DNA from 2 places in the Corynebacterium sp. p3-SID1194 genome. Region 2 is predicted to be linked to the other one. Evidence: riboswitches for the same ligand, from Rfam matches in the RefSeq annotation. Region 2 holds a riboswitch; the other holds the start of a gene.
What was found. Region 2 has a riboswitch for thiamine pyrophosphate ahead of M3G19_RS06350 (TenA family protein). Riboswitches for the same ligand answer to the same signal wherever they lie in the genome.
Positions count from the first base shown of each region.

Region 1: linked by a shared signal. The riboswitch ahead of M3G19_RS02550 (bifunctional hydroxymethylpyrimidine kinase/phosphomethylpyrimidine kinase) and the one ahead of M3G19_RS06350 (TenA family protein) in region 2 are both predicted to bind thiamine pyrophosphate.

Region 1 covers NZ_JALXWY010000002.1:77,206-81,068, reverse strand. The annotation lists gene M3G19_RS02555 (formate/nitrite transporter family protein) at 1-346, opposite strand, end outside; gene M3G19_RS02550 (bifunctional hydroxymethylpyrimidine kinase/phosphomethylpyrimidine kinase) at 417-1,985, opposite strand; TPP riboswitch at 1,975-2,130, opposite strand; gene rplN (50S ribosomal protein L14) at 2,450-2,818, shown strand; gene rplX (50S ribosomal protein L24) at 2,819-3,133, shown strand; gene rplE (50S ribosomal protein L5) at 3,133-3,714, shown strand.
Region 2 covers NZ_JALXWY010000007.1:3,361-7,223, forward strand. The annotation lists gene M3G19_RS06330 (CopG family transcriptional regulator) at 85-309, shown strand; gene M3G19_RS06335 (TetR family transcriptional regulator) at 339-608, shown strand; gene M3G19_RS06340 (hypothetical protein) at 669-1,106, shown strand; gene M3G19_RS06345 (DUF6918 family protein) at 1,335-1,781, shown strand; TPP riboswitch at 1,839-1,937, shown strand; gene M3G19_RS06350 (TenA family protein) at 1,977-2,627, shown strand; gene tenA (thiaminase II) at 2,632-3,294, shown strand; gene bioB (biotin synthase BioB) at 3,389-3,863, shown strand, end outside.

The DNA of each region.
Region 1 (3,863 bases), on a different contig from region 2:
CGACCAGGTTGAAAAACGTCACGAACAGGATGACCAGCAGGGCGCGCGGGATCTTCGTCATCTTATGGACGAGGCCGTACGTCATGAACATCATGTTGCCGGTGGCCAGCTCGGATTGGAGGACGACCATCATGTAGAGGGTCACTGCGAAGATCATCGCGAAGGGGTACTTGCCCCAACCCGGGGCGTACGATTCGGTCAAAGTTGCTGTTGCTGCGGCGAACGCAGTCATGATGCCCAACAAGACGCCGGCCATGATGGCGCGAAGGGCGAAGCGACCAGGTTCGCGGCCGAACAGGTCTAGCTTGTTCTGGATTGAAATTGGGGCCTTCTCACTGAAACTCACTCTTCCCAAGCTAAAGCATTCTCGGGTAGGTGGCTAACCGTGATTTTGGCCCCGAAGCTCTATCCGCGAACTAGTTGCGCGTGGCCTGATCGAAGAATTCGCGTTCGTAATAGCACGCGTACATGAACGCCTCGAGAGCGTCCGCGCGCTGCTTTTCGCTTGCGCCAGAGAGAGCCTTCTCCACCGAATTCAGGGCCATACGCACGGCATCTGTGAAATCTTCGCCCCCGTACATGGACAGCCACGCGTTGTACGGATGCTCAGGATGATTGTTTTCCGCGAGGTGCAAACCGACCTCCGCGTAGAGCCAAAAGCACGGCAACACTGCCGTGGCGCCGACAATATAATCCGAAAAAGCGGCCGTAGATGTGAGCATATTCACGTAGCCGAGGGTGACAGGAGAGGGGGGAGTGTCCGCCTCGATGTGGTGCTCAGAAATCCAGTTGCGGTGCAGTTCCGACTCCGCCTCGATCGCGACCGTCGCGGACTGCGACCACCACACCTGATCCTCCGCGTCCGGGGCCTTCGCACTCACCGTCGCCAGTGCGCGGGAGTATTCGCGGAGGTAATACGCATCCTGCACTTGGTAGAAGCTGAACTGCTCCTCCGGCAAAGTGCCGTCGCGCAGCGCGCGGATGAACGGCAACTCCAACGTCTCCGGCCACACCTTCTGCGCAGCCTTGTCCCACAGCTCGCGGGTAAACGGTCCGGCAGCAGGAATCTTGGGGTCGAGGGAGGGGGAGGATGGGGCGGTCCAGTCGTCGATAAGCTTCCATGGCTGCGTTGACCCTGCTGCGGCGAGGCGGCGCGAACGGTGGAAGTGGTCCACCGGCCCGTGACCCGTGCCGACGTTGAGGTCGTCCGCGTGCGCGATCGCCTCGTGGAGCCAACTCGACGTCCATGCGAGCGCGCCGTGAGGGTCGATCGCCATGCGCGTGGCGAAAGCCGACGACAACGAACAACCCGTGCCGTGCGTATTCTTCGTGTCCACGCGCGGCACATGCGCGACCTCGACCTCGCCAGCCGGCGTGACCAGCGCGTTCGATGCGTAACCCGCCTTGAGGTGTCCGCCCTTCACGAGGACCTTCACGCCCGCTGCCTTCGCGTATTCGCGGCCCTGCTCGAGCGCCTCATCGAATGTCTCCGCAGGCGTCGTGCCCGCCAGCACAGCAAGCTCCGGAATATTCGGCGTGACGACGCTCGCGTGATCCTTCACGAACTGCCTCATCGCCTCCTCCGCGTCCTCGGTGAGCAGGCGATCGCCGCTCGTGGCCACCATCACCGGGTCGACCACCACCGTCGGGACCGGGTGCGCTGCCAAGTAATCGGAGACCGTCTTCGTCGTCTCCACATCCCCCAGCATGCCGATCTTCACCGCGTCCACCTCGACGTCGTCGAAGACCGCGTCCAGCTGCTCCTTCAGGAAATCCTGCGGCGGCACATGAATGCTGCGCACCCCGTGCGTGTTCTGCGCCACCAGCGCCGTCACCACGCACATGCCGTAGCCGCCCGCCGCCGAGATCGACTTCAGATCCGCCTGGATTCCCGCCCCGCCCGTCGGGTCCGTGCCCGCGATGGACAGGATGTTCGGGATCGCGCTGCGCTGCGCGCCGCCATCAGAAGTGGACAAAGAAGCCATCAGACAATTCCTCCGCGAATGTTGGTTCGTTCAGGTTCGACGGGTGTGATCTCAGCTTCGTACCCGCCTCCGTTTCGCGCGGCTGCAGCTCTGGCGAACTGCGGCGTTGCGCGGCGGCGGGTGCGTGGCACCCCGTGTCTTGACCCGACATCGTACGCGAACGGGAGGTGGCGGGGGCTGAATTCGATCCAGCAGCAGAAGGGGAAGTGCAGAGCAAATGGAAAAGGCCCGCGGCTGCGGGAATTTGAGGTTCGCGCAGGCGGCGTGGTTTAATACCACAGTTGTCTATCGCTGGTCGCAGTTGACGCGCGTTTCCGAGTTGAGGCTGCGAGACCCTTCGGCGGTGACGGCACGTGAAGTGCTGGGCACTGTTCGTCGATAAGCGAAAAGGCACAAAAAGACATTGACCACGTGCGTGCAGGACGGAAATCTGGCGCACATTGATCCAGGTCAGGAGACCAACTGTGATTCAGAAAGAATCGCGTCTGAAGGTCGCCGACAACACTGGTGCACGCGAGATTCTGTGCATCCAGGTGCTCGGCGGTTCTGTTCGACGCTTCGCCGGTATCGGCGACACGATTGTCGCCACCGTGAAGGAAGCCGCCCCGGGCGGCAATGTGAAAGAGGGCGAGGTTGTCCGCGCCGTCATCGTTCGTGCGAAGAAGGAGACCCGTCGTCCGGACGGTTCCTACATCGCGTTCGACGAAAATGCAGCTGTTCTGATCAAGAACGACACTGAGCCCCGCGGCACCCGTATCTTCGGCCCGGTCGCTCGTGAGCTGCGCGATAAGAAGTTCATGAAGATCGTGTCTCTCGCACCGGAGGTGATCTAGTTGAAGATCAAGAAGGGCGATATGGTCCAGGTCATCGCTGGCAAGGACAAGGGCGCTCAGGGTCGCGTCATCGAGGCGTACCCGCAGCGTGACCGTGTCCTCGTCGAGGGCGTGAACCGTGTGAAGAAGCACGTTGCTAACTCTTACAATGAGCGCGGCGCTGAGTCCGGCGGCATTGTCACCCAGGAGGCCCCGATCCACGTGTCCAACGTGATGGTGGTCGATTCTGAGGGCACCCCGACCCGTGTGGGTTACCGCTTCGATGAGAACGGCAAGAAGGTCCGCGTTGCCAAGTCGAACGGGAAGGACATCTAATGACCGAGGCTAACTACACCCCGCGTCTGAAGACGCGTTACCAGGACGAGATTCGCGGCAAGCTGTCTGAGCAGTTCGGCTACGAGAACGTCATGCAGATCCCGGGTCTGACCAAGATTGTGGTCAACATGGGTGTCGGCGACGCTGCCCGCGATTCCAAGATGATCAACGGCGCGCTCGAGGACCTCACCGCGATCACCGGCCAGAAGCCGCAGCTGCGTCGCGCGAAGAAGTCCATCGCTAACTTCAAGCTCCGTGAGGGCATGCCGATCGGCGCGAAGGTCACCCTGCGCGGCGACCGTATGTGGGAGTTCTTGGATCGTCTGCTGACGGTCGCTCTTCCGCGTATTCGCGACTTCCGTGGTCTGTCGGACACCCAGTTCGACGGCAACGGCAACTACACGTTCGGCCTGTCCGAGCAGACGATGTTCTACGAGATCGACGTGGACAAGATCGACCGTCCGCGCGGTATGGACATCACCGTTGTCACGTCCGCTGTCAACGACGAGGAAGGCCGCGCGCTGCTGCGCCACTTCGGCTTCCCGTTCAAGGACAAGGACGGCAAGATGCAGCAGGCATAAGCGCTCGCTTGCATTGCTTATCGACGCCCCCTGGGCCCCGGTTGTTTTCAATCCGGGACGCAGGGGGTGTTTCGTCGTCCCTGGGGTAAGCCGATTCAGTTCAGGGCTCCCCGCAGCAATCGTTCCGTGATTTTTCTGAAGTCCTTAGG
Region 2 (3,863 bases):
TAGAGATAGTTCATAGAGCAGTTTACGCGCCGTGAGAACCATTCCCCCGCTCACATGCGGTATCAGAGTGATACCATCACGATCATGGCTATGACGCTCAGGCTGTCCGCTGAAGAGGACCGCGCGCTCGTCCTGCTCGCCAGCGCATGGGGGTGCAGCAAACAGGAAGCAGCGAAACGCGCGGTGGTCATTTCAGCAAGCAGATTGCTTGACGACGCCGCCGTGGCCTCCCTCGCCAACGACACCGTCCCCGGCCGCGCCGCGTTGCAGGCCCGCATCCGCCGTGCCCGACCCAATGAGACGGATTAAACCCCACCACATCCCCACACACACCAATCATGAAACCTTTAAGCCCTGAGCAACTGCTCATCATCGCCGACGAGTGCTGCACGAAGTGGGGCACGACCGTGCGGAGCTATTCCGCGATCTGCGCTGCCGTGGCGATTCCCGGCGCGAAGCTGGACGGCCTGCCGGTCTTCGACTCCCCCACCGCTGCTGCCGCCGCTCTCGCACGCGGCATCGAGCGCCTCGAGCCGCTCACCGATTTCAATGCTCCCTTCGCCGATATCGCCAGGGAGATCTATCAGCGCTGGTGCGAGCGAGACTGATGCGCCCGGCATAAGTTTGTTCTAGTTTCCGCCAAAGAGCTGGTCGGTAAAATGCGGGGCATGAAAAAGCTCACCTCTGCTGCTGTTGCAGCCGCACTGTCCGCATCCTTGCTCGTCGCTCCCACCGCTGTCGCGGCGGATAATGGCGGCAGCTCCAGCTCCTCGGCTGATTCTGTGACAAGGAATAAGGACAACGCTGACGCCATTCCAGACGGGTACGAAGTGCCGGAGCAGCCGCCGTTGGGCAGCGCATACACCGGTTCGGCCTCGTTCTCGATCTTCCTGGCCACCGCCGCCACCACTGCGATTCTGGGTGTCATTGCGCAGTACCCGCCGATCCAAAAGGAACTGCAGAAGGTCAATGCCCAGTGGATGGATATCCAGCGCCAGGCGATGAATGAGCTCCAGAAGTTCCTTCCCCTCCCGCAGCAGAACCAGGGGCGGAACCAGCCGAAAAACCAACCGCAGCGCCAGAACCAGCAGCAACAGGCCCAGTAGCCTGCCCGCAAGCAGTGACAAACGCGACACTCCCCCACCTTATGTAGCGGAGCTCTGAAACGTTTGTTACATTTGTGCCTGTTGTGGTTGCAGTGATTCATGTGAACCTGTGGCGGAAGAACTGCAACTTGAATGGGAATCAGCGGTCCCGCGAGCACCGACAAGGGTGAACGCGCGGGACCGTTTCCCTGTTGCTGGACCCGTTCGCAGATCAAAAAGACAGTTAATATGGTCCGCGTGACTGACTTGAAATCTCTCCTGAATGACTCCACCCGCACCGAGGTCGTCGCCGACCTGACTACGCTGGCGGATACGACCATCAGTAACCAGTCGGGTCTGACCGGCATGGCATTGAAATCCGCTGTCGGCGCCGCGAAGAAGGCGGACGCGGATGCGCTGAGCAAGGGCATCAACCAGCTCATGCCGAGCATCGTCGAGGAGCTCACACCCCACTGGGAGTCCTACGAGGGTTCCGGCACAGCCAGCTTTGGCGCGCACCTCGCCGACAACGAGGACAGCGTCACCGAGTCCGTGCTGAAGATCGGCGATTCCTTCGCCGACCGCGCGCCGGGTCCAGTGCAGAAGGTGTACTCCTCCATGCGCGGCAAGGTGGGCAAGATCGTCGCCCCGGCACTGCCGGAATTCGGCGACATCATCGAGCGCCACGCAAAGTAGCAAACGCGCACTACACCCGCGCCTAGGCCGCCATTTGCAGAAATTGGTAGCGTGGGCGGGCAAGACACGGGGTGCCCTGCTCAAGCAGGGCTGAGATCACACCCGCCGAACCTGATCGAAGCCATCTTCGCGGAGGGATTGTCTTGCAACGGCCCCCGTGTCCGCTAGTTCCACGTCAACTGGAAGGACACAACATTGACTAGATTCAGCGACGAGCTGCGCGATGCCCACCGCGAGAAGTGGGACGCCGCAGTGGGCCACCGTTTCGTGCAGGAGCTTTTCGACGGCACGATTGACGACGGTGTCATGGCCGGTTACCTCGTGCAGGACTACCGCTTCCTGGATAGCTTCCTCCAGCTTCTCGGTGCTGCGATGTCCACCGCGGACGAGCTCGCCCCGCGTCTGCGTCTCTCCCAGTTCATCGGCGAGGTCGCGGGCGATGAGAACACGTATTTCCTCCGCTCCTTCGAGGAGCTCGGCGTGACTGAGGAGCAGCGCGACAACACCCCGGACACCGCAGCATGCGCCGGCTTCACCGGCCTGATGCGCGAGGCAGCCGAGACCCGCTCCTACGCCGCCGCCCTCGGCGTGCTCGTCGTGGCGGAGTGGCTGTACCTCGACTGGGCCACGAACGCCCCGGAGAAGAGGCCGGAGAGCTTCGTCCACAACGAGTGGATCGAGCTGCACGACTACCCGGAGTTCCACGACCTGGTGGAGTTCCTCCGCAGCGAGGTCGACCGCGTCGGCCCGGACAACCGCGAGGTCGTCGAGGAGTACTTCGGCCGCGCCGTGGCGCTGGAGCTGGACTTCTTCAACAATTCCTACGAGCAACCGCTAGAGGTGTAAAAACATGAGTCTCTTGGAGCTTCTCAAGCAGGACTCCCCCGAGTGGGATGCCTACATCCACCACAAGTTCGTCGAAGATCTCGGCGAGGGCACTCTGCCCCTTCCGGTCTTTCAGGACTACCTGGTGCAGGATTACCTCTTCCTCGTGCAGTACGCCCGCGCGAACGCGCTCGCCGCGTACAAGTCCCGCACGTTGGCGGAGGTTGAATCCGCGGCGCAGGGCCTGTCCGCCACCATTCATGAGACGAATCTCCACCGTCGCCTGACGGAGCGCTGGGGCATTTCCACCGAGGAGCTTGAGCGCGCGCCGGAGAAGAAGTCCACGGTGGCTTACACCCGCTACGTGCTCGACACGGGCATGGCGGGCGACCTGCTGGAGCTGCAGATCGCGCTTGCGCCGTGCCAAATCGGTTATGCCGAGATCGGCACCTACCTCGAGCCGAAGCTGAAGGAGAACCCGGACCACCCGTACGCGGAGTGGATCCAGGAATACGCCGGCGACGATTTCCAGAACCAAGCGGTAGCCATGACGACGCTTCTCGACGACCTACTGGGGGTGCCCGCCGAGGAGATCAAGGGCACGAAGCGCTTCGAGCGCCTACTGGATATTTTCCGTACAGCAACTCGCCTGGAAGCCGACTTCTGGCAGCAGGCGCTCGACAGCTAGCGCACCCCCTACCCCACTGCCAAACACCTGCTGAACACCGTTCAAAACATGCTGCATGCTGCTATTTGGCGGTGAGTGGTCTACATTTATCGCTATGGCTACACCCGCTTCAGTGAACGAACCCGACATCCTCGACATCGCGCGAGAGAAATGCCTGGAAAACGGCGAAGGACTCTCCCAAGGTGAGATCTACCGGGCTCTCACCATCGAGGATGAACGGTTGCAGGAACTACTCGATCTCGCCCACCAGGTCCGGATCAAGCACTGCGGTGTCGAGATCTCTCTCGAAGGCATCATTTCCTTAAAGACCGGCGGGTGCCCGGAGGACTGTAGCTTCTGCTCCCAGTCCGGGCTGTTCGAATCCCCCGTCCGCTCTGTCACACTCGACACAGCAGAACTAGTCGAGGCCGCGAAGCAATCCGAGAAGATGGGCGCGAGCGAGTTCTGCATCGTTGCCGCTGTGAAGAGCCCGACGGAGTCCCTGCTCGACCAAGTCGCCCAGGCGATCGTCGCAATCAACAACGAGGTGGACATTTCCATCTCCGCCTCGCTCGGCACACTGACCCGCG